DNA from 3 places in the Paenibacillus sp. F4 genome. Region 2 is predicted to be linked to each of the others. Evidence: riboswitches for the same ligand, from Rfam matches in the RefSeq annotation. Region 2 holds a riboswitch; each other region holds the start of a gene.
What was found. A riboswitch is a leader RNA that binds a small molecule or an ion and turns the genes downstream of it on or off. The one in region 2 is predicted to bind cyclic di-AMP.
Positions count from the first base shown of each region.

Region 1: linked by a shared signal. The riboswitch ahead of C1T21_RS18365 (resuscitation-promoting factor) and the one ahead of C1T21_RS25415 (C40 family peptidase) in region 2 are both predicted to bind cyclic di-AMP.
Region 3: linked by a shared signal. The riboswitch ahead of C1T21_RS15295 (hypothetical protein) and the one ahead of C1T21_RS25415 (C40 family peptidase) in region 2 are both predicted to bind cyclic di-AMP.

Region 1 covers NZ_POVS01000016.1:11,851-19,405, reverse strand. Annotated here, with positions in the region: gene ispE (4-(cytidine 5'-diphospho)-2-C-methyl-D-erythritol kinase) at 120-974, opposite strand; gene C1T21_RS18390 (small, acid-soluble spore protein, alpha/beta type) at 1,119-1,298, opposite strand; gene veg (biofilm formation stimulator Veg) at 1,461-1,742, opposite strand; gene yabG (sporulation peptidase YabG) at 1,944-2,840, opposite strand; gene rsmA (16S rRNA (adenine(1518)-N(6)/adenine(1519)-N(6))-dimethyltransferase RsmA) at 2,896-3,780, opposite strand; gene rnmV (ribonuclease M5) at 3,788-4,333, opposite strand; gene C1T21_RS18365 (resuscitation-promoting factor) at 4,480-5,628, opposite strand; cyclic di-AMP (ydaO/yuaA leader) riboswitch at 5,900-6,182, opposite strand; gene C1T21_RS18360 (TatD family hydrolase) at 6,384-7,154, opposite strand; gene C1T21_RS18355 (HD domain-containing protein) at 7,197-7,555, opposite strand, start outside.
Region 2 covers NZ_POVS01000025.1:45,339-52,893, reverse strand. Annotated here, with positions in the region: gene C1T21_RS25450 (PAS domain S-box protein) at 1-1,428, shown strand, start outside; gene rluF (23S rRNA pseudouridine(2604) synthase RluF) at 1,479-2,180, shown strand; gene motB (flagellar motor protein MotB) at 2,315-3,142, opposite strand; gene motA (flagellar motor stator protein MotA) at 3,135-3,929, opposite strand; gene C1T21_RS25430 (hypothetical protein) at 4,117-4,410, shown strand; gene C1T21_RS25425 (4a-hydroxytetrahydrobiopterin dehydratase) at 4,528-4,827, shown strand; gene C1T21_RS25420 (GNAT family N-acetyltransferase) at 4,906-5,412, opposite strand; gene C1T21_RS25415 (C40 family peptidase) at 5,718-6,218, opposite strand; cyclic di-AMP (ydaO/yuaA leader) riboswitch at 6,224-6,361, opposite strand; gene C1T21_RS25410 (hypothetical protein) at 6,638-7,465, opposite strand; gene C1T21_RS25405 (M1 family metallopeptidase) at 7,477-7,555, opposite strand, start outside.
Region 3 covers NZ_POVS01000014.1:18,295-25,849, reverse strand. Annotated here, with positions in the region: gene C1T21_RS15325 (helix-turn-helix domain-containing protein) at 1-199, shown strand, start outside; gene C1T21_RS15320 (helix-turn-helix domain-containing protein) at 293-676, shown strand; gene C1T21_RS15315 (Rha family transcriptional regulator) at 801-1,022, opposite strand; gene C1T21_RS15310 (urease accessory protein UreF) at 1,319-2,056, opposite strand; tRNA gene C1T21_RS15305 (tRNA-Leu) at 2,319-2,401, shown strand; gene C1T21_RS15300 (glutathione peroxidase) at 2,546-3,031, opposite strand; cyclic di-AMP (ydaO/yuaA leader) riboswitch at 3,498-3,670, shown strand; gene C1T21_RS15295 (hypothetical protein) at 3,786-4,181, shown strand; gene C1T21_RS28475 (potassium-transporting ATPase subunit F) at 4,365-4,442, shown strand; gene kdpA (potassium-transporting ATPase subunit KdpA) at 4,593-6,269, shown strand; gene kdpB (potassium-transporting ATPase subunit KdpB) at 6,307-7,555, shown strand, end outside.

The DNA of each region.
Region 1 (7,555 bases), on a different contig from region 2:
GCCGGTTGCTGGCGGAATGTAAGTGATATAGTAAAATCCGAATATTTAATAGTAAATATATCATCTTCGTACGTATTTGTACAACAATTACCACTATAATAAGAAAGAAATATCTAAAATCAGGTCAAAAGTCGTACTGCGTACACATCTTTACAAAACCCTCTTAGTCCATTGTAAATCCGTGGCACTTTGGCTTCCTTCGATACCAGTCCGAACACTGTAGGTCCACTCCCTGACATCAGCACACCGTCTGCTCCTAAGCGGATCATAGAGTTTTTAAGATGCTCTACCTCTGGATACAGCTTTAGTGTTACATCCTCAAGTACATTCCCCAGCGCGTTGCATACATCGGTAAAAGAAGCGTTACGGATCGCATGCTCCATCTGGCGGGCAGACGGGTGGTGCGTAATCTGATCTGCTTTGACACGACCATACACTTCAGCCGTCGATACATTAATCGGCGGCTTCGCAAGGATCACCCAGCATTGTGGCGGATTCGGAAGTGGCTTGAGCAGTTCTCCGCGTCCACTTGCTAAAGCCGTCCCCCCTGTAATACAGAAAGGTACATCTGAGCCCAGCTCCGCACCCAACACCCTTAATTCAGCATCCGAGATACCAAGCTTCCATAGCTTATTCAGTCCACGCAGCGCTGCGGCAGCATCACTACTTCCACCCGCTAACCCTGCCGCCACCGGGATATGCTTATCCAGATGGATGTGGACGCCCGTAGACACGTTATAACGTTCTTTGATCAGACGCGCAGCCTGAAAAGCCAAATTCTTTTCATCCAATGGTATGTACCCGGCTTGACTTGAAATAATAATGGTATCACGCGGTAACTCAGACATCGTCAATCGGTCAGACAGATCGACCATGGTCATAATCATTTCGACCTCGTGATAACCATCGTCCCGCTTACGTAGAACATCAAGCATTAAATTGATTTTCGCCGGTGCTTTTTCATATATTTTCAAGGCGTTCACCCACCTTCAACTTTTCCCTCAAGACAGCTTAACATATTATATCAGACTCAGCGTGTCAAGTCATGAGGCTCAAAAAAGCGGAGATGACCCGGTATGAACCCGGATATCCCCGCTTTTCATCAGCACCACCGATGGCTACGATTTGCGAGAAGCTGCCTGCTCAGCAAGCTGGATGGCCCGCTTGACCATATTGCCCGCATCCTTGGCTTTAATGCCTCCCCAGCCTTCTTCCTTGACCGTGTCGTAAAACCCAAGATCTTTGGCCAGCTCGTACTTTAGCTCCTCCGACATGACACTCCGTCTTCTTCTGCTCATACATACGCCCCCTTCGGCAATGGAATAAGGAAGATCATTCCCGGCTTAGTATGTGCAGAGATGTCATGCTTCATCCTGCTCTGTATATACAAAACGGCCCCGTCATTTGAAATGACGAAGCCGTCGTTAAACCTGCAAAGCTGGTATAAATCACGAAATCAATTAAGGTGTTTCAAAATATTCGACTACACTTGTATGGGAGTCGGGATCATATACGCTGACTTCCACCGACTCGGTAAGAATGTCAGCATAGCTGTAGGAGACACGTTTAAACGTCTGTTGCTCCTGATCCAGCTTGACGATAAAAACAGAAGGGTACGTTTCTTCCAAGACACCAGTTCGTTCGACGGTCTTACGGCGCCCGCCGTTAGCCCGCAGCAAAATTTTTTGCCCTACATGTGCGTCGAGACTGCGTTTGATTTCCAACAGCGTATTTTTAGCCATTGCCTAACGACCACCTCTTTCCTTGTCCATTATAACGAATTTTAGAGGGATTGTCAAATCAAGCTAAATATTATAACAACACGAAAAATAAGTTGTCAATTTAATTTTTTGCGAACAGGAATAATTTATATAAAAAATGACAAAAAGCCTCTGAAAGCAGAGGCTTTTTGTTCAGATTAATCCTATTGGCACATTTGAATCCTAGATGGCGGAAGGCGTTACTTTAAGCGTTGACAAATTTTCAAGCTTCGGCAGGCCGATGCGATAGCTTCCCCTAGTTTCAATTCCACCCACTCCGCGACTGCCACTGATTGTCTGGTGAAACAGGTCCCCCATGTTGACCGTATCACGGATCGAAGTAAAGGCCGCCTTGGCAGCCACGTAAACGGGGTCCAGCGCGTGAATCAGGATACGCCCTGGTGAGCTGGCGAAGTTCGCTCCCGCACGTAGCAGCGCCTCAAAATGGGACTGGCACGCCCCCGCTACAATCGTCAGCGAATCCAGATGACGTTCATATTGTCTTGCTACCTGAATCGCCGCCACAAAATTTTGCGAATTTTTATAACTTTTCAAGCTGTACAAATCGTAAGGCTGTGGCTGCTTCAGCACACCGTCATGTCCGGTAATGACTACGATATCCGGACGGATACGGGGAAGCAATCGGTACAACGTGTCCGCCATTGCCGATTCGTGAACGTGATGTCCCTCTGCAGGAACACGGAGCTGTTCATATAAACTGAGGCATTTTTTCAGATAGCTGGGATCTCCATCCAGATGAAGAACCTTTCCCGGCATTTCAAAATACGTTGACTCGACCGGATCACTCCAGTCCCCAACCAGAGCTGCCTGACTACGAGCAGCTTGCTGCTGGCGTGCCCGTTGCAACAGATTAAGAGACTCACCAGCCTTAATGTGGGCCTGCTGAGTCTTTCCGCTAATCTGGTCTGCAGGCACTCTGACCAGATCGTTCACCGGGGAATCGGCCAGCAGCCGAAATTCTATTCCCTTAATGATCGCTTTATCCCGCTGGATGTCCTCAACACGAAACGTGACATCTCCACCGTACGATTTCCGAACGACCAAGTCTCCTAAACTCATCACACTGTATCACCCCTCCTATATCGTATGGGTGAATGCACAGTTTGGTTCCAGCTTAGGATATACCTGCCTCCAACAGCACAGCGCTGAGACGCGCAAATTCCTCAATACTTAGCGTTTCTCCTCGACGGGAGGGTTCAATACCAGCTTGTTGCAACAGCGGCTCCAGCGTGTCCCTGTTCTCTTTGGTGAAGAAACGGCTTTTTAAGTTATTGGAAATGGTTTTACGACGCTGGGCAAAAGCAGCATGAACCACTTCAAAGAAGTGCTTCTCATCCACCACTTCCACCGGAGGGGCTTCCCGTACACGCAGCCGGATGACTGCAGACTCCACATTTGGCTGGGGAATAAATACTGTATTCGGCACAGTGCAGACTAATTCAGGTTCGCTGTAATATTGCACTGCAATGCTCAGACTGCCGTAATCCTTCGTTCCAGGAGACGCAGCCATGCGCTCAGCCACTTCTTTTTGGATCATAACGACGATATTCTCCAGAGGGAGCTTGTCCTCCAGCAGCCTCATCAGAATCGGTGTAGTAACATAGTACGGCAGATTAGCCACGACACTTACTTTACTCACGTCTGCAAAATCGGCTGCGAACACCTCGCGCAAATCCAGCTTCAGCACGTCTCCATGACGTACCTTCACATGCTCGTAAGGGGCCAACACCTCTTCGAGAATTGGCAGTAGCCGCTGGTCAATCTCGACAGCGGTAACTGCCTTGGCCGATTGGGCCAGCTTCTCGGTTAAAGCGCCAATCCCAGGACCGATCTCAAGTGCACCCTTCGTCTCATCCAATCCGGCAGCATTTACAATCTTATTGAGAATATTTTGATCAATCAGGAAATTTTGTCCCAAACTCTTTTTGAACGAAAAACCGTGCCGTTGAATAATTTCCTTCGTACGCCGCGGTGTTGCTATATCTTGAATCCCTGTCATACGGACATCACAATCCTTCACTTTCAATTTGTGCCAGCGCCCCGGCAAATTCCTCGCGGCTGATCTGAAATACAGAGAGCCGTTTATGTAGCTGCTTTCCGTTACAATAACCAATACCCAGCACATTCCCTAAGGCCATACGGCGTGCAGCAGCATTGGGGTGGGTGATGAGTCCAGCATCAATCAGGTCCGCCCACTCAATCAGTGGGTCGGCGCCTTCCACTGTCGTATGAACCCGTGCAAGAGCGTGTCTGATCGCTTCTGGTGAGGCATTCTCCACGCCAATATCTCCTTTGCGCGTCGCTTCTGCCTCGGGTATAAAGGCCTGCTTGCAGCCGGGTACCTTGGACGCGATAATCTTACGGATGCGCTCCCCTGCATGATCGGGATCGGTTAAAATGATGACCCCCCGCCGCTCCTGCGCCAATGCAATTTTACGCAGCGTCATTTTATTAATGGCTGAGCCGCCAGTTTCTATCGTATCCGCTTCAACAGCGCGGCGAATGGCCACCGTATCATCCCGGCCCTCTACCACGATCACTTCCTTGATCATTTGCGTTTCCCTCCACTGCTACACAGCAAGCTATATTTATCTTTCCCTGCTTTTGAAAACAAAATAAGAAGAGGATATCCTCTTCTTAGCATGGCATAACTATGTTGTTAATACTATCGCATTGCCCTCAACATACACAACCTGTTTTAGTTGATTTCAGGCTTTACCGGTCCGATGACATATACGGTTTTACCGTGCTTACGACCAAATTGGTTGGCTCGGCTCAAACTCTCATAATACACATCGATTTTGTGGCCTTTAATCGCGCCACCGGTATCCTCCGCTCGGCGGAAGCCCACCCCTTCGATATACACCCACCAGCCGATTGGAATTACACTCGGATCGACAGCGATGGTGCGTCCTTCCGTGACACGTGCGCCGGATGCAGTACGTGTACCGATACCTGGCTCCTGTGAGGAATACGCCGTCATGGAGACATTTTGTAAAACCTTGCTATATTTAAAATTGACGCCTGCTTTACGGACAGCACTGCCCGAACTAACTGCTGTTGCCTTAACCGCATCATTGGGACCGACGGAAGCAGCAAGAACGACCGGTTTTTTCTTCGTTCCTACCGCAATGACCTTATCCACACGGTTCTGTGCAACTTCCTTGTTAACCAGCTGTTTGGATACCAACTTTCCATCATGATATACCTTTTGAACATGCTGGACGACCACACCCGATTTGCCGCTTTGAATGACCCGATTATCGCCTTTATAAAGACTCGGATCGGCCGTTTTGATGACCTGATAAGGCACCTGTTTTTTCTGTTCGACCTGCTGTTTCTTCACACGGACGATTTTTATGTCCATGTTAGACGAAACAGAGGCATCCAACGCAGGATAAACTTTATCCGTTGACGATAATTTATAGCCCGAGGTACGAATGGCACCTTCTACTGTATTTTCTGTTGTGTACAGCTTTTTCGTCTCATTGCCTGAAGATACTTTGACTTGATTGGCACGTTTAATGACTACGCGATCCCCATCCTGTACTGCTCCATTTAGCGGCATGGAAACTGTATCATGCGGCTGAAGTGAAATGGAATGCTCGCTCAGCAAATCTTGAAGCTTGGATTCCCGGGTTTCTACCGCAGACGCCTTGCCATCGATGACAAAAAAGACTTGTTTTTTAGATTGCGTGTACATCAGAATTGAAATCATAATCGTTAGCGCGATTAGAAAAATAGCAACCAAAGCAGCCTGGCGCACATTCTCTTGCTTCCAACGCAATACGTAAGACATGCTGGATGAGCGTGACTCATGGGTATCCTTTTTTTGGAAAATGCCCATTTCCTCCGTCCTCCTTACATAGCCCGCCGTCTGGAGTAAGACATAGTTGAGATTTGACGTGACTATAACAGATTTTCTACAAGACAAGCCCAAACTACGACTGTCCTGCACCATGTACCCGTCTTCGCGGCATGCTGTCCTCCCCTGTTTAACCACAGTATGATGACAGATTTTCTTTTATTCACAACAAAAAAAGCCAGAGAAAGAGACTAGAGAGCTCTTTCGTGGCTTCCGGCATGTGTGAATATGCGGGAAAACTCATGCACGAGATGGCTTCTCTCTTGTTACGCTTACGGGGTTAGCTGTCGGGTTCGGACGTAGAGAGTCGCCCTAGCTTGGGTCAACCGCTCATGGCGGTCGCCTTCACATTCACCCCGAAGACCCAGAAAGAAATCGAAATACGGCTCCTCCACCTGTTCAATCCCATTCGGGAAAAGAATTTAGGTCGAGCCGGCTGGCGGAAGAGACGTTCCCTTCTTGCACATACGCCGGACGTACTGTAAGCCATATCGGTTCCCCCGTTCCCTGTAAAAGGGACTCAGCGAGACTGGTTCATGAAATGACTTGTTGATGTTTACATTCAAACAACAATTCACTGAAAAGATGATATCCTGTTTCTATGCATGTTGTAAAGCAGGTTTCAAGTACATTTTTCAAAATATTCGGTTAAAATATTGTAATATTCTCGAGTTTCCTGCAACAAATTCATGATTAGCTTCGTCTATCTCTTTATCTTGATCGATTTCTTCACTTTTTCATTGAATGTCAAATCGTTCCAGGGCATTTCGGGTCGTTATTGACACTAATTCCTCCACTGTAATTCCCTTGATTTGGGCTGCAGCCTCTGCTACCAGTCTCACATGTGCAGACTCATTTCGCTTCCCACGAAACGGATGAGGCGTCAGATAGGGAGCATCAGTTTCAATGAGCAGACGGTCCAGCGGCACCTGTGCGAGCACCTCTTTTGGCTGCTTGGCATTTTTGAACGTTATTGGACCACCGAAGGAAAGGTGAAATCCCATATCCAGCACCATTTTGGCTGTCTCCCAGCTACCCGAAAAGGAGTGCATGACTCCTCCAATCTCACTCGCTTTTTCCTCGCGCAAAATCTTAACAATATCTTCATGGGCATCCCGGTTATGAATAACAATGGGCATTTTGAGCTCACGAGCCAGACCAATTTGACTTCGAAACACCCGATGCTGAACATCCTTCGGTGATGTATCCCAATAATAATCCAGACCGATTTCTCCGATGGCTACAACTTTCTTATGACTGCATAACGATGCAATCCATTCTAAATCGCCCTCCTGCATTGTAATAGCATCCTGCGGATGCCATCCAACTGCTGCATAAATAAAATCATACGTCTCGGCCAATTTCATGGTGGATGGAATGGTCTCACGATTAAATCCGATATTGATCATCCGCGTTACTCCTGATTCGACAGCACGTGCTATAACTTCTTCACGATCTTCGTCAAATTGTGGCGCATCCAAGTGAGTATGAGTGTCGAATAATTCCAAGGTTTACATCTCCTTTTTTTACTTACATTTCTATATAGTTGTCTATTCTTTGACAAAATAATTCCTTATTTCGGCAGGAAGCCTGTCTTTTACCGCGTTCAATTTATTCTGGGGAAAATACATATGATATTTTCCTCGGTGAATACCACTTATTGAGCGCACAATTTCCGAAACTTCGGATATTTCACTCACCTCGCCCTGACGTCCAAGCAGTAAAATCTGGTTGTCCGTCGAGCCACCCTGCCGAAACACATCATAAGGAAGATCTGTCGGAAAATCAATTTCAAAATCATATTCAGGGTGCAAACCAGCCTCTTTCAAAGCTTCTCGAATACTGTCAATGGTATCTGTATCCATATTTTCAATCTCTACATATTTATACAATCTACGGTCCATAAAAC
Region 2 (7,555 bases):
GTACAAGACTGCTATATCAAAGGCGAACGGGTTCTCGTCAGTTACATACCTTTTTACCCGGCTAACCGCGAAGCCTATGTTATCCGTATTGTTATGAATTATGATACGATTACTTCTGTTATTTCCAAGCAATTGATAAGCTTAATTGCTATTTCCATTGTCCTTTTGGAGGTTGTAATCATTGGAAGCTATGTGCTGGCAAGTCTGTTTGTCCGCCCAATTCAGTCGATTCTGGGGAAAGTGAACGAGATGGCTGATGGTCATTTTGATACACGGCTAGAAATAAAAGGTGGTCATGAGCTTGCACAGTTGGGTGAACGCATCAATGCGATGGCCTACAACCTAGGGATGTACACGAGAAGACTGGAACAGATGTATGAAGAGAACCGTTCTGTAAAGGAGCATCTGGAATCGGTTATTAATCAGACAGCTGATGCGATTCATGTAACCGACGAGGAGGATCGTGTCGTTCGGGTCAATCATGCCTTCGAAGCTTTGTACGGCTGGACCAAGAAGGAATTGGTTGGTCGTAAGCTGGAGTTTGTACCTCCGCAGCAACAGGAGGAGTATGAATTTCAGAAGAAGAGCCTGCTTCAGGGAGAGAGCATCGTATCAAGTGAGACCCTTAGAATGCGTAAGGATGGAAGTACAGTAGAGATCAGTATGAGCACGTCGCCTATTCTGGATGAAGAAGGCCAAATTTTGGGGTTTATCTGCGTGTCGCGTGATATTACGGGTCGCAACCGAATGGAGGAGTTGTTGCGCAGATCAGAGAAACTGACAACCGTCGGACAATTGGCGGCAGGCGTAGCGCATGAGATTCGTAACCCGCTAACTACGCTACGAGGCTTTCTCCAACTACAGCAGCAAAATCAAGTGTTGAATATGAAACACAACGATATTATGATGTCTGAGCTGGATCGCATTAATTTGATCGTTAGCGAGTTTTTAATACTGGCGAAGCCACAGGCAGTGCATTTTCAGAAAAAGGATGTTCGCTATATTGTGAGCGACGTGATTTCTTTACTAGATAGTCAGGCGCACCTGCTGGGCATTGTATTCAATCTTCAGGTCACGGACGAGCCTGCCCTAGTATACGCTGAAGAAAATCAGTTAAAACAGGTATTCATTAATTTACTTAAAAATAGCATGGAGGCTATGAGTAAAGGTGGTATCATCACGATTCATTTGTTCTTGGAGGGAGAAAACGTTAAAATCTTCATACGGGACCAGGGAACGGGTATTCCCGCAGAAATGCTGTCCAAGCTAGGAGAACCTTTTTTCACAAACAAAGAAACAGGGACAGGACTAGGACTTATGGTCAGTCAGCGTATTATACAGAGTCATAAAGGCACACTGGATATTGAAAGCACAGAGGGAGAGGGAACGACAGCCCTGGTGCAGCTTCCGATTGCCAAGCCGGAGTAACGGGCTGGACGCAGGAGGAAGTGTGTTAGTAGAAATGGAGGGTACACAGGTTGCGCATTAACAAGTTTATCAGCGAAACCGGTTTTTGCTCGCGCCGGGAGGCGGACAAGCTGGTAGAGAGCGGCCGCGTGACGATTAACGGCGAAGTGGCTGTGCTGGGTAGTCAAGCGGAAGAAGGCGATGATGTTCGCGTGAACGGCAAGCCACTGCGCGAGAAGTCCGATCACGTCTATATTGCATTGAACAAGCCGGTGGGCATTACAAGCACAACCGAGAGCCACATTAGAGGCAATGTTGTTGATTTTGTGGGGCACCCGCAGCGGATATTCCCGATTGGACGCCTGGATAAGGATTCGGAAGGTCTCATTTTACTTACCAATGATGGGGACATTGTGAATAAAATTTTACGGGCAGAAGGCAAGCATGAGAAAGAATATATCGTAACGGTGGATCGCCCTGTCATACCATCTTTTGTGCAGGGCATGTCCAGCGGGGTGAAAATACTCGGCCAGCGGACGCTACCTTGTGAGGTGACGCGTGTATCTGAGTATGTATTCCGTATTATCCTCACAGAAGGGAAAAATCGTCAGATCCGGCGTATGTGTGCTGCCTTCGGTTATGAAGTTAAAAAACTGCAACGGCTGCGAATCATGAATATTCGGTTGGGGTCCCTTCAGAAAGGTGCCTGGCGTGATCTGACAGAGGCTGAGAAGCAGGAGCTTGGCCAGATGCTCGATTATACGCTTAGCTAATGCCAGAGGGGCTCGTATAGCCTACAGCGTATGATCGTCGTATCTGAAAGGGCAAAGTACAGGAAGCACTAAACAAAGAGGCACCAGCTGCATAAAAATGCGGCGGTGCCTTTGTTCATATAACATATGCATAATCAACCTTCATTCGAGCTTGAGGTAGGACTGATAACCTGTGTTCCGTTCTGATATTTGCGGAGAACAGATATTTCAACACGACGGTTTTTGGAGCGTCCTTGACCATCTTGATTGCTTGCCAATGGACGATACTCGCCATAACCGATGGATACAAACTTGGTTGGATCGAGATCTGGATTGAGCAACAAGATACGCAAGAAATTCAGAGAGCGCTTGGCGCTCAAATCAAAGTTGGACGGGAACTGGCTGTTGGAGATCGGTACATTATCCGTGTGACCTGATACGATAACATCATAGCCAGGGAACTGCTGGAGCATACTAGAAATGGACTTGGCCAGCTTTCTTGCTTCCGGCTTTACTTCGGCCTGCCCGGATGAAAACAGGGCATTATCACTAATGGTGATCATTAGTTGCGATTGGTTTAGCTTGGTATTCAGCAAGGGGGTCAGGCCGTTATTTTGAATATATTGATCCATCTGTTTTTTAAGCTTTTTTAAATCTTCTTCTTCCCGCTGGGCAAGCTGTTTTTGCAGTTCAGAGGTAGAAGTAGCTTTCGATTTTACGGGTTGTGACACTTGTTCTTTATTTTTGCCCATATCCATGGATTGTGACGACGGATTCGCGGCCGAGTGATCCAGCACGCCAGTGCCGCCACTAAAAGCTGCATTCAGGGATTGAGCCATAGTTTCAAATTTTTTGGCGTCGAGCGAGCTCATACCGAATAAGACAATGAAAAGAGCCAACAGAAGGGTCATTAAGTCGGAATATGGCAACAGCCAGCTTTCGTCAGCATGCTCTTCATGCGGTTCATGTCTCTTTTTACTCACTGGAATCGCCATCCTTCTGGGTCATCGTAGCCCGTTCGGTCGGAGTCAGGAAGATCGTCAGTTTCTGACTGATGGCGATCGTCGATATCCCCGATTGAATGGAAAGCAGACCTTCGACCATCATTAATTTAAGCTCTACTTCTTTTTTGGATAACCGTTTCAGCTTGTTGGACATCGGATGCCACAGGACATAACCTGTAAAAATACCGAGCAACGTCGCAATGAAGGCTGCTGCAATGGCATGAGAGAGCTTTTCCATGTCACTAAGGTCAGCCAGAGCGGCAATCAGACCTACAACCGCACCGAGTACCCCGAGCGTTGGAGCATACATACCGGCTTGGGAGAAGATCAGTGCGCCAGAGCGATGTCGATCCTCGGTAGCATTGATATCCTCCATCAGAACGTCCCGTACGAATTCCTGATCATTGCCGTCAATAATCATTCGCATGCCGCCACGCATAAAGGGATCGTCGATTTCCTCTACCTTAGATTCCAAGGCGAGCAGACCTTCACGACGGGTAATGGATGCCCACTCGGTAAACGTACCGATGAGCTCTTTGCGGTCTAACAGTTTTTGTTCAGTGAAAATAACCTTGAACAGCTTCGGAATCCGTTTGATTTCTGCCATCGGGAAGGCCATAAATATACTCGCTGCCGTTCCGACGAAAATAATCATGTAAGCAGCGGGATTATTGACCAGATTGACGACCGGAGCGCCTTTTAAGATCATCCCGACGACCAGTGACAAAATCCCGAGCACAAGTCCGATAATGGTTGAAATTTGCATGATACACCTCATCCATGAGAATAGATTTTGAATCCTTTCATGCCGCCGGGGTCGTCCTTGCCCCAAGCGCGTCATTACAAGACGGATTATAGTATTTATCGACAAAACTCTCTTTTTTGTTAAGTGCGAATTTCCGGTATAATAAGGTGATTATGTATTGAATGGCGGAACCATTGGAGGAAATGGCATGGGAGTAAAGCATGGGCGTGAGTATGAACAAATTTTGAACGATTTGACAGAGGCTGTGGGGCGCATCCCAGATAGCTATGAATTTTTTGAGATGGAAGCAGAAGATTGGGACAGGCTGGACCCGGCGGGACGTCAGGAAGTCAATGAAGCTTTGGCAGAAGACTTATTTTATGCACTGGGTACAGAGCCCACAATCACTGTAGGGAGTGGCGTTGTGATCTATGAGCCGGAGCAGCATCGCATCTATGTACTTATTGGGGACGAGGAGCTGACGTCAGTCCCTTTGATTTGAGGTCCGTCTTATGGATTTATCAACGGGGCCGTGGTAATATGTACACCAATATATCGTAGTTTTGGCCGTATTTAAGCGGTCGAAAGGCTTCCGTATAAACGGGGAGGAGTTCGTAACATGCCTTTTACACAAGAAGAGATTGAAGCACATCTGGAGAAACTGGAGGGCTGGGAACTGGAGGAAGGACGTTGGATCGTCCGAAAATATAATTTTTCCAGTTTTATGAAAGGGATTGCATTCGTGGATGAAGTTGCCGCTATATCTGAAGCGTTCAATCATCATCCATTTATTACGATTGATTACAAGACCGTGACTCTGCGTTTGACCTCTTGGGACGACGGCGGTATTATGGCCGTGGATATTAAGGAAGCCCAACAATATAATGAAGCTTTTGAAAAAATGCGCAGCAGTCATTGAGCTTGTAATGATCTGTCGTATGATGATAAAAGCGCCTTCGCTATACAACATTGCGGTTGTATGCCGAAGGCGCTTTTATCATAGAATCTGGGTTGGGTGCTCGGGACGATATACCATACAATAAAATGGTTTTTTGCCATCAGGAGTCTGGCGTTCATAGGTATCTGTAAGCTCAAATCCAGCCGCCTTGTAGGCCCGGATAGCGCGCCCATTCCAAGTGAGCACCTCTAGGTCAATTTCATTCTTCGGGTTGCGTCGTTGGGCTTCCTCTGCAATGGCACGGACAAAATCAGAGCCTTTGCCATGTCCGCATCTTTCAGGGTGCATTCCAAGACCTAGCCGGGTCACACCGATCATAGGAAAATATTGAGCAAATCCCGTCAGCTTGTTCTCTTTATCCAGTACGGCAACATATTGCTCTTGGCGAAGCGTGGGACTTCCAAATTCGACTTCAAGTGCCTTCATTTGTTCCCAGGGGAGCCAACCGTATATGTTATAAGGTGGATCATAGCGCCACTCACAGATTGCAGCCGCTTGATGCTCATCCATCGGTACGATCCGATAGTTGGATATTGAGGCCGGCATGTGTTTCATCCTCCTTTTACACAGGTACTTCAATCATTAACAACAGATTGTAGACAAGTTGCAGGGGAATGGCAAGCGTGTTTATTTCATACCCAAGTCGGGTATACATTCAATAAGAAGGATTTACTGCTCATATGCTCCCCCAGCGCTGACGGTAAAACCGACGATGTTCGCTACAATTGAAACCTTTTGAGGATTCAGTTCGTCAGTAATGATAATAATTGCTGATGTTGTGGACATAAAAAACCGCAATTCGATTCCGGTCAGAATCAAATTGCGGCTAGGGTTAGCTTGCTGTGCGTTAGTTATTCTACGTTGTCGTCATCAGGAATTTCTGAAGCTACAGAATGGTAAGCGTCTGTGCTCATAATTCTTTTTGCACCGACATAGCGGTTAGCGTAATAATTTTCGTTCAGTGAGCTAACTACTACACCACGTGAAGTCGAGGAGTGGGCAAATTTCCCTTCACCTACGAAGATACCTACATGGGAAATGCCTCTTCCTGTGGTGTTGAAGAACACCAAGTCCCCAGGTCTCATTTCATCGCGGGATACAGAAGATCCCATTTTGAATTGTGATCCGGATTGATGCGGAAGTTTAATTCCCAGTTTGTTGTATACGTACATTGTGAAGCCGGAGCAATCGAATCCCTCGAGTGTAGTGCCTCCGCTTCTGTAGCTCGTTCCTTTGGCATCTTGAATGACCTGGTCCATCTTAGAGTCTGCATATGCACTGCCGCCACCGAATGTAAAAGATGTAAAGGCAATGGCAAGACCCATAGCTGCGATCGTTAGCTTCTTCTTCAAAAAAAATATACCCCTTCCAATGCCTGCGAGGTTAGCTTAAGGATTCGGTAGAAGGTTCCCCTATGACCACTCTGTTGCGAGATCAATTCACCCAAACTGGTTCCCCCGCTTCCTAGGTGCCAGGAATTAGGCTTAACTTAAGATGTGCACCTTGGAGAGCAGTATTCACAATAACGTTATTTTTGAGATAAAGGTTACAATAAAGATTACAAAGTTGTTACTATCAGTTCACTGCGATTATTGTAACAAAGACGGCTGGCTTTGGCAAATGTTTCATTGCAAAAAGTTACAAAAAAAATCTGCTCCTAATGTCCCAGGAACAGATCTTGTTAACAGTATTCAGTTATGTGTCGTTTGCGCGGATATGAATCAAGATTTTTCGACAGACAGAAATGAAGTAAAAAACATAAAGGCAGGGCTTAACTTCTACTGGAGATATCGGTATGCCATAGTCTGTACTGCGAACTGATATGCCACAGCCTGACCAGACTAGTAACAAAATGATACGATTGCTGGAGAATGAGCGCCAGCATGCCAGTCCAAATCATCGCCACGGTGCCAAATAGACCGAAGACCAGCAGCACACAAGCACCGAGCAAAAGGGATATACCGACAGCTGGGAGGAACTGGCGAAAGAAGGCGAGCAGGGACGATAGTATGGCGTGACCACCGACAGTCCCCAGTTGCATATACAGGATGCACTGCCGAATGAACCATCCGTAAGCCATCCACCCCATAGCATAGGGCAACAAATGAAGCAGGTAAGAGGGAGACTGAAGCGTTCCTGCTACAATAGGGTAGAGTCTCGGTACTACCCAAAAGGCGGGAAGCAGCAGCAGTCCCAACTCGATGGTGTAATACAACAGCGACGACATGCCATGGCGTTTCATACCCTTGAAAAAGGACAGGCTTTGCGGTTCAGTCGCATCGGTATGCAGGCTTTGATATATTCCGGCTCTAATGAAGGGAGTGATCAGTATGCGTAGTACAGTCGCCCCTAGTAGTATCCACAAATACACATGTACTTCCTGGCTATCCACCAGAGCAATCTGGCTCTCCATCCAAAACAAGGTCTGTCCCAGCTCGTTGTGACCCTGATCAGGATAACGGAGCAGTAGCGGGATAACGGCAGACTGCACCAGCCGATAGAGAAACACCCCCCACAGTAGTCGATACAGAAATAAAATGATAACGATATAGAATCGTATGCGCACCAGCGCCCAGCCCTCTTTTATAACAGTCCGCATCTATAGACACCTCACCATGACAGACTTCCAAGCAGTGTTTCTAACAGCTTGGTTACACTTACATTCCAACGGGTTTGTTGCTTTTCGTCC
Region 3 (7,555 bases), on a different contig from region 2:
GGATTGGATTATGCTGGGTCGAGATGTACAGGGTGAGGTGCTAAAGGAGTCGCAAGACCCTTATTTTTTTGACGCTTCAGGGCAACTGAATTGCCAGGGGGAACCGCTTAGTGAGGCGGAAAGAAATTTTATACTTGAGTATATTGAATTTACCCGCTTTCGTAAAGAGAAAAACCAGCGCAATTCTACTATGGGGTAATGGTTGCTTAGGATTTGATGGGGATTACTAATGAGTAAGGCTGAAAAATGAAAATTATTTCAGAAAAAGTTACTGTGTCGGAGGGGAAACATTTTGGGAGATCAAACTATTTATCAGCGGATTGAAGCTTTGATTAAGGATCGTGGAATGACCAAGAAGGCATTTTGTGAAAAACTTAAAATCAGTTCAGGGAATCTTGGTGATTGGAGAAGAGGTAAAACAACGCCGGGTACCGCCCATTTGATTCAGATTTCAGACTTTTTTAATGTATCGCTTGATTGGTTAATGAAAGGGATTAAGCCAGGAGAAGGCGTACTTCAGGAGCAGAAGGCTGCTTATTTTTTTGGAGTGATGGGGCCACTCAATTGCCAGGCAGAAGATCTTGAGACGGAAGAACAGAATTTTATTTTAGAATATGTTGAATTTGCGAAATACCGTAAGCAAAAAAGTGAGAAGGATAAAACAAAGCCGGAATAATTTTTTAGCTAAAGATCGTCTGGGTTGAAAACCCGTAAACGAACTGGAGAGGTTCGCTTTACGGGTTTATTTGGTTTCTTGGTGGTATGGAATGACCTATATGTAACTGGAATGCTTGTTGGGTTTAGAGTGGCGGTGCCTCCTTATAATCGTTATCGTCGATGTTCAGAATTGCAGCAACTTGTTTTCTGTACCTTTGTGCTTTGCGGGTGCCGTGAATCAGATTGGACAAGCGTGAAGGTGGAATATTGTGTGTCTCACAAAATGTTTTCTGATCCAGTCGAAGTTCGACAAGCCGTTGTTTGATGGCCCACCCGAAGGAGGTGACAGGCATTTTGTTGTTCAAGAGAAATCGCCCCTTACGGATTCTTGCAGAATAATTGGTGTGTTATAATAATCATCAGTAAACATGTTAGAATTAACCATCTGACACTATGATACACTTTTATACGTGTTTTTACAATCTTAAATGCGTCATTTTGTTGAATTAATTACTTAATTAAGTGCTAGGTGGTTCTGATAATCCGTCTAGAGTCTGCTAATGGTGTGAATTGCGATTATATGTGGATAAAAAACACTCTGCCACCTGAGGAAAGGGACAGAGTGTTTTTGGTGTTGTGGCCACATTGGCGAAACGACGCATCAGGGGGATGCTGGAAGGCGTTTGAATAGACCTGAGGAGGAAAACAGTCTAGGTTCATCCAATTGGCTATTATGGCTCATATAAAGAGGTAGAGTGATGTAGGAGCTGGACCAATGTCTGTGAAGAAAGCGACGCTGAGATGCAGTTGGCTCAGGTTGGTTAAGCTTCTTCCAGGCGGAGAGCAGCTCGCTGGTCATACGCTCCATAAGAGGGTTCTTTTCCTCATAAGGAGGATTGAGTAGTTTGAAGGCATCTTCCACACAGAAGGACACCGCTGCGCTAAGATAGCCGTGCACGGTCTGTTCTACATCGTTTCCGAGGAGGAAGTTAATCCAGGTGTGAACGGTAGCGAGTGTGCCAATCGCATTGTATTGAATGAGTATGGATTCCAACTGGTCAAATTCAAGCCAAGGATAAAGAGCCTTGGCGAGCTTGAGCAGACGCTGACCGGATAGACGCAACTCCTTCACATGCTGCCAGGAGGGACGTTGGGTATGCAGCATCTTATCAATGAGAGCGATTCGCCAACCGTCATTCTGCTGGATGGCGACATACAGACTTTTGATGGCCATGCCGTCAACGGTTGTAAATTGAGGATACAAATCATCCAGCATGTAATGCTCCAGGTCTTGTAGACTGTTCAAATGTCCGTTGCGGAATAGTTTCTTCAGTCCGTTAAAACGGGTGAAGCCACCAACAGGTAGGGAAGGGTCCAATAATAATGCATAGTTCAGCAAGCGGTTGCCTTTATGCAGGGCGGTTCGCCTCCTCGAAGTGAATCATTATGTTATATTATTTTACTATTCACTTGGTTTAATGAAAAATATTTGATATATATGTAATATATATTTACACTTAAGTATCATTTGTGTCAAATTAAATATTTTTATTGTCCATATATGTCAGTTAAAATAACATAGAAAATAATTATTCTATTTTTGTTTACAAATAGTTGATGAGAGAGTATAATAAATCTGTTGCCTCAATACATTATGATTTGCGGTCGTGGTGGAATGGCAGACACGCTATCTTGAGGGGGTAGTGGGCGTACGCCCGTGGAGGTTCGAGTCCTCTCGACCGCATTATATGCAAGACCCAGTTAAAAAAGCATCCTGACACGGTTTACGTGAAGGGATGCTTTTTTTGTTAAGCATTTTTCGTTATCCTTTAGCCACAGAAGCAACGGTAGACAACAGGTTGTTTAATAACTGTGATTAAGAAGAATGTCAGTTTTGCTGCAAAAGCTTCTCTATATCTCCCGCCAGCTTATCTGGAGTGGTTTGCGGTGCATAGCGCTTAAATACGTTACCTTCTCGTGTAATTAAGAATTTAGTAAAATTCCATTTGATCGCTTTGGATCCTAATACCCCCGGAGCTGTTTGGGTAAGGTAGCGAAATAAGGGGTGCGCTTGATCTCCATTGACATCTGTTTTGGCGAACATCGGAAAGGTAACACCATAATTGATCTGGCAAAATTCGGAAATCTCCTCGCTAGAACCTGGCTCTTGTTTGGCAAACTGGTTGCTGGGAAATCCCAAAATTTCGAGCCCCTGTTCATGGTACTGGTCATATAGCTCTTGTAGCGCTTTGTATTGGGGGGTTAACCCACATTTGCTGGCAGTGTTCACGATAAGCAGAACGTTCCCTTCATATGTGGATAACGGAATTTGTTTCCCTTGCAGGGTTTGCGCATCATATTCATAAACGGTCATAGTATCTCTCCTTATTCAATATTCAGCAATTAAATTGTAAGCAATTAAAAGCGAGGTTGCAAGTTTGGAAAAGCTGTATCAAGCCTTTAGCCGCTGTAAAATCGTATTTTGTTCAAAACAGTAAATCGCACCGCAAATGGAGCGAATTAAGGTGTTTCTTCTTATAAAAGCGGGTTCAATCGGTGTTTAGCTGGTACATATAGCGTATTTTCTTCTCTTTTTACAAAAAAAGGCCAAAAACGCTCTACCCTACGCCAATATTGACATGCTTGTCATTTTCGAAAAGGGATGAAAAACAGAGATTGAAGGAGCTGTGAGAAGCATAGTTGCATTGTAAGCGCTATTATTAATATCCTAGGCTCTAAAGGCCGATTTATAACCCCGCAGTTGAGCTTTACAGTCTTCCATGCGCGGGTGTATGATTCAAGACGTAATTTCAAATTAACTTGAATGAAGCAACAACGAAATGTCTATAGCGCTGAATTTTGCAGTTGCAAAAGCGGGGGAACCAATCGAGACTGTACGGCTTCGAAAGCCGTGTGTCTCATGGGGTGAATTTTCCGGTCAAGTGCCAGAAATAGGGCGACTCTCACGTCCGAATCCGACAGCTAACCTCGTAAGCGTACAGGGAGAGGCAACAAACCGCCGTGTGCAGCCATGGTTTATTTTATCATGGATATGTAAGAAGCCGGAGGAAAGCCTTTTTCCTTCGGCTTCTTTTTGTTGTCTTTTTATACCGGGAGAGGAGCTACTGATGGAAGGTCGGTTAATTATTGTCACTGCACCGAATGAAGCGGGCAGAAGTTTTGTGAAATTGCTTATTTTCAAAAAATTGGCGTTTGCAGTTCTGACGAATAGCGCCCAGGAGGAACGACAGCTCAAAAAAATGGGTGTGGAGCACATTGTCCGCATCAATACCATGCAAGCGGGAAAATGGAATTTTCCAAAAAAAGAAATTGGTAGTGTGTATTTGTTCGAGAACAGCTTGAATCTGACTTGCCGTTTCCTGCAAATATGTCGGCCACTAACATCGGAATCGATCTATGTTATTACGCACGGCTGTAATCCACAAGGAATTTATCGGGGATTGGGAGCGGACCATGTGATCTACACATTGAACGGAGAGGTGGGTTTTCTGCTGAACGGATAAGCGCTTATAACATAGTTGTTTTATGATTTTATGATCAAATAAGAATGGCGATCTGAGGACCGATACGGAGGGTATAAACATGATGGATATATACATGCTGCTCGTCATGGCTGTGAGTTATGGAGTGATACTGCTGTTTGTACGCTGGTGTGATGCGCAGACCTCTAAAGGAGGACGAAGAGGATGATCGTTATACTTGGGCTTACGGCTATTGTGTTTATGTATTTAATCTACGCACTCCTGAACCCTGAAAAGTTCTAGTCAGCTATAGGGGATAGAGCGGGCGGGAACAACAGATCTGAATATTAAGCATCATAGGTAACGGGTTTTCGCAAACGTGTGCACACGTTTGGTGCTCTGAAGCAGGTCTGTTGTTCCAAACGCAGGAGCATTTTGAAGGAGGAATAAAGGATGGAGCTGCTTCAAATTGGAATTGTGATCGTCATATTGCTGCTCTTGGTAAAGCCAGTGGGCACCTATATGTATCATGTATTCTCGAATGAACCCAATCGGACGGATCGGATTTTTGGCGGAACAGAAAAGCTGATTTATAAGGTAGTAGGATTGAAGAAGCTGGAGAGCATGCGTTGGACTACGTATGTTATGAGTTTCATTGCAACGAATGTGGTGCTTGTGGCGATCAGCTACTTGCTGTTGCGTTTACAGGGAATGCTTCCCGGTAATCCTGCGGGAAACAGTAATATGGAAGCATCACTAGCTTTTAATACGGTAATCAGCTTTATGACGAATACGAATCTCCAACATTATAGCGGAGAAAGCGGGCTTACGTATCTGACACAGATGGCGTTCGTCACGATGATGATGTTCACTTCGGCTGCTTCCGGTTTTGCGGTTGCTGCGGCTTTTATGAGGGGATTGACGCGGCGCGGTGAAGGGATGGGCAATTTCTTTCAAGATTTTATTAAAGCCATTATAAGGATTTTCCTGCCGCTGGCCTTTGTGCTTACGCTGGTGCTGGTTGGATTGAAGGTACCACAGACGCTACAGCCTACGGCGGATCTTACGACGCTGAGCGGAACACAGCAGCAGATTTCTATGGGACCCATTGCTTCTCTGGAGTCCATCAAGCATTTGGGGACGAATGGAGGCGGTTATGCGGGAGCTAACTCTGCGCATCCTTTTGAAAATCCAAGTCCTTGGACGAACGTGCTGGAAATTTTGGCAATGTGGGTAATGCCGGCTTCGTTGCCGTATACCTTTGGATTGTTTGCCCGTAATCGTAAGCAGGGCTGGATTATTTTTGGCTCCATGATGGTATTGTTTCTTATTTTTCTATCCATTACGTACGTGTCTGAAAAGACAGGTAATCCGTTAATCCAGACACTGGGTGTGGATGCTTCTCAAGGAAGCATGGAAGGGAAAGAGGTTCGTTTCGGCATTGGACAATCGGCTTTATTCACTGCGGTCACAACAGCAGCAACGACAGGTTCGGTCAATAATATGCATGATACACTAACCCCGCTGGGTGGCATGGCTGCTTTGGGAGAAATGATGCTAAACGTCATTTTTGGCGGCAAGGGTGTCGGGCTGATGAATATGCTGATGTATGCGATTCTGGGTGTGTTTATATGCGGACTGATGGTCGGGAGAACTCCGGAATTTATGGGAAGGAAAATTGAAGGCAAGGAAATGAAGCTGATCGCGATTGCCATTTTGGTACATCCGTTTCTCATTCTCGCCCCAACTGCGCTTGCGTTTATGAGTCATTGGGGATACGATGCGGTCACTAACCCTGGCTATCACGGGTTGACTCAGGTGCTCTATGAATATGCGTCATCTGCCGCAAATAACGGTTCGGGATTTGAAGGTCTTTCGGATAACAACGTATTCTGGAACATGACAACGGGGATGGTTATGTTCTTCGGACGATATGTATCTATGATTGCATTGTTGGCTGTGGCGGCTTCGTTGAATGCCAAAGCACCGACTCCGGTGACGACGGGGACACTGCGCACGGACAACAAGTTATTTGGAGCCATTCTGATCGGGGTCGTGCTGCTGATTGGTGCGTTGACCTTTTTACCCGTCATCGTATTGGGACCTGTTGCTGAATTTTTGACCATGTGAAGAAGAAAATGAGAATGGATGAACGGGGTGTTTGATCATGAAGGAACAGCGCAAACACATGCTGGACAGAAGCATCTTGAAGCATGCGATCAAGGATAGCTTTATAAAATTAAATCCGATGATTATGATGAAAAATCCTGTCATGTTTGTCGTGGAGATCGGTACATTGGTCGTGCTGCTAATGTTACTGTTTCCCGGTTATTTTGGAACTGGCAAGGAAATGGGCTTTAACCTGGCCGTGTTTGTTATTCTGTTGTTTACGTTGCTTTTTGCTAATTTTGCCGAAGCGCTCGCGGAGGGGCGGGGTAAGGCACAAGCTGCCTCTTTAAAAAAATCCAAGCAGGATACGCAAGCTAACAAGCTCATCGGAAATGACATTCAGGTGGTTAGCTCAACCGAATTGCGTAAGGGGGACGTGGTTATTGTCTCCCAGGGCGAAATGATTCCAAGCGATGGTGAGGTCATTGAAGGTCTGGCTTCGGTGGATGAATCTGCAATTACGGGAGAATCGGCTCCGGTCATCAAGGAATCGGGTGGTGACTTTTGCTCGGTAACTGGCGGGACGCGAGTGGTCAGTGACCGGATTAAGGTGCGGATTACGACAGAGCCGGGCGAGACATTTATTGATAAAATGATTTCGCTCGTGGAAGGCGCACAGCGGCAAAAAACGCCGAATGAGATTGCGCTGAACACTTTGCTGATTAGCTTGACGATTATTTTTCTAATTGTGGTGGTTACGCTAGCGCCGATTGCCCGTCATTTTAATATTGATTTGCCTGTTCCTGTGCTGATTTCGTTGCTAGTCTGTCTGATTCCAACCACGATTGGCGGACTGTTGTCAGCCATCGGGATTGCCGGTATGGACCGGGTCACCCAGTTTAATGTGCTAGCCATGTCAGGCAAGGCGGTAGAAGCTTCTGGGGATATCAACACGATGATTCTGGATAAAACAGGTACAATCACCTTCGGGAACCGGATGGCGAGTGAATTCGTGCCTGTAGAGGGCGTGGAGAAGGCAGAGCTAGTGAAGTGGGCAGCGATTAGCTCTATGAAGGACGAGACGCCAGAGGGGCGCTCGGTTCTCGAGTTGATGCGCAAACAGGAGCACACGTTGGATGAATCCTTAGCGGCAGGTGGAACCTTTATCGAATTCAAGGCGGAGACCCGGATGAGTGGTCTGGATCTGGCCGATGGACGAAAGGTGCGCAAGGGCGCGGTGGATTCTGTTCGGCAATGGATCGTATCGCAAAACGGCAGTGTTCCAGCCGATCTGGAGGAAAAAGCGA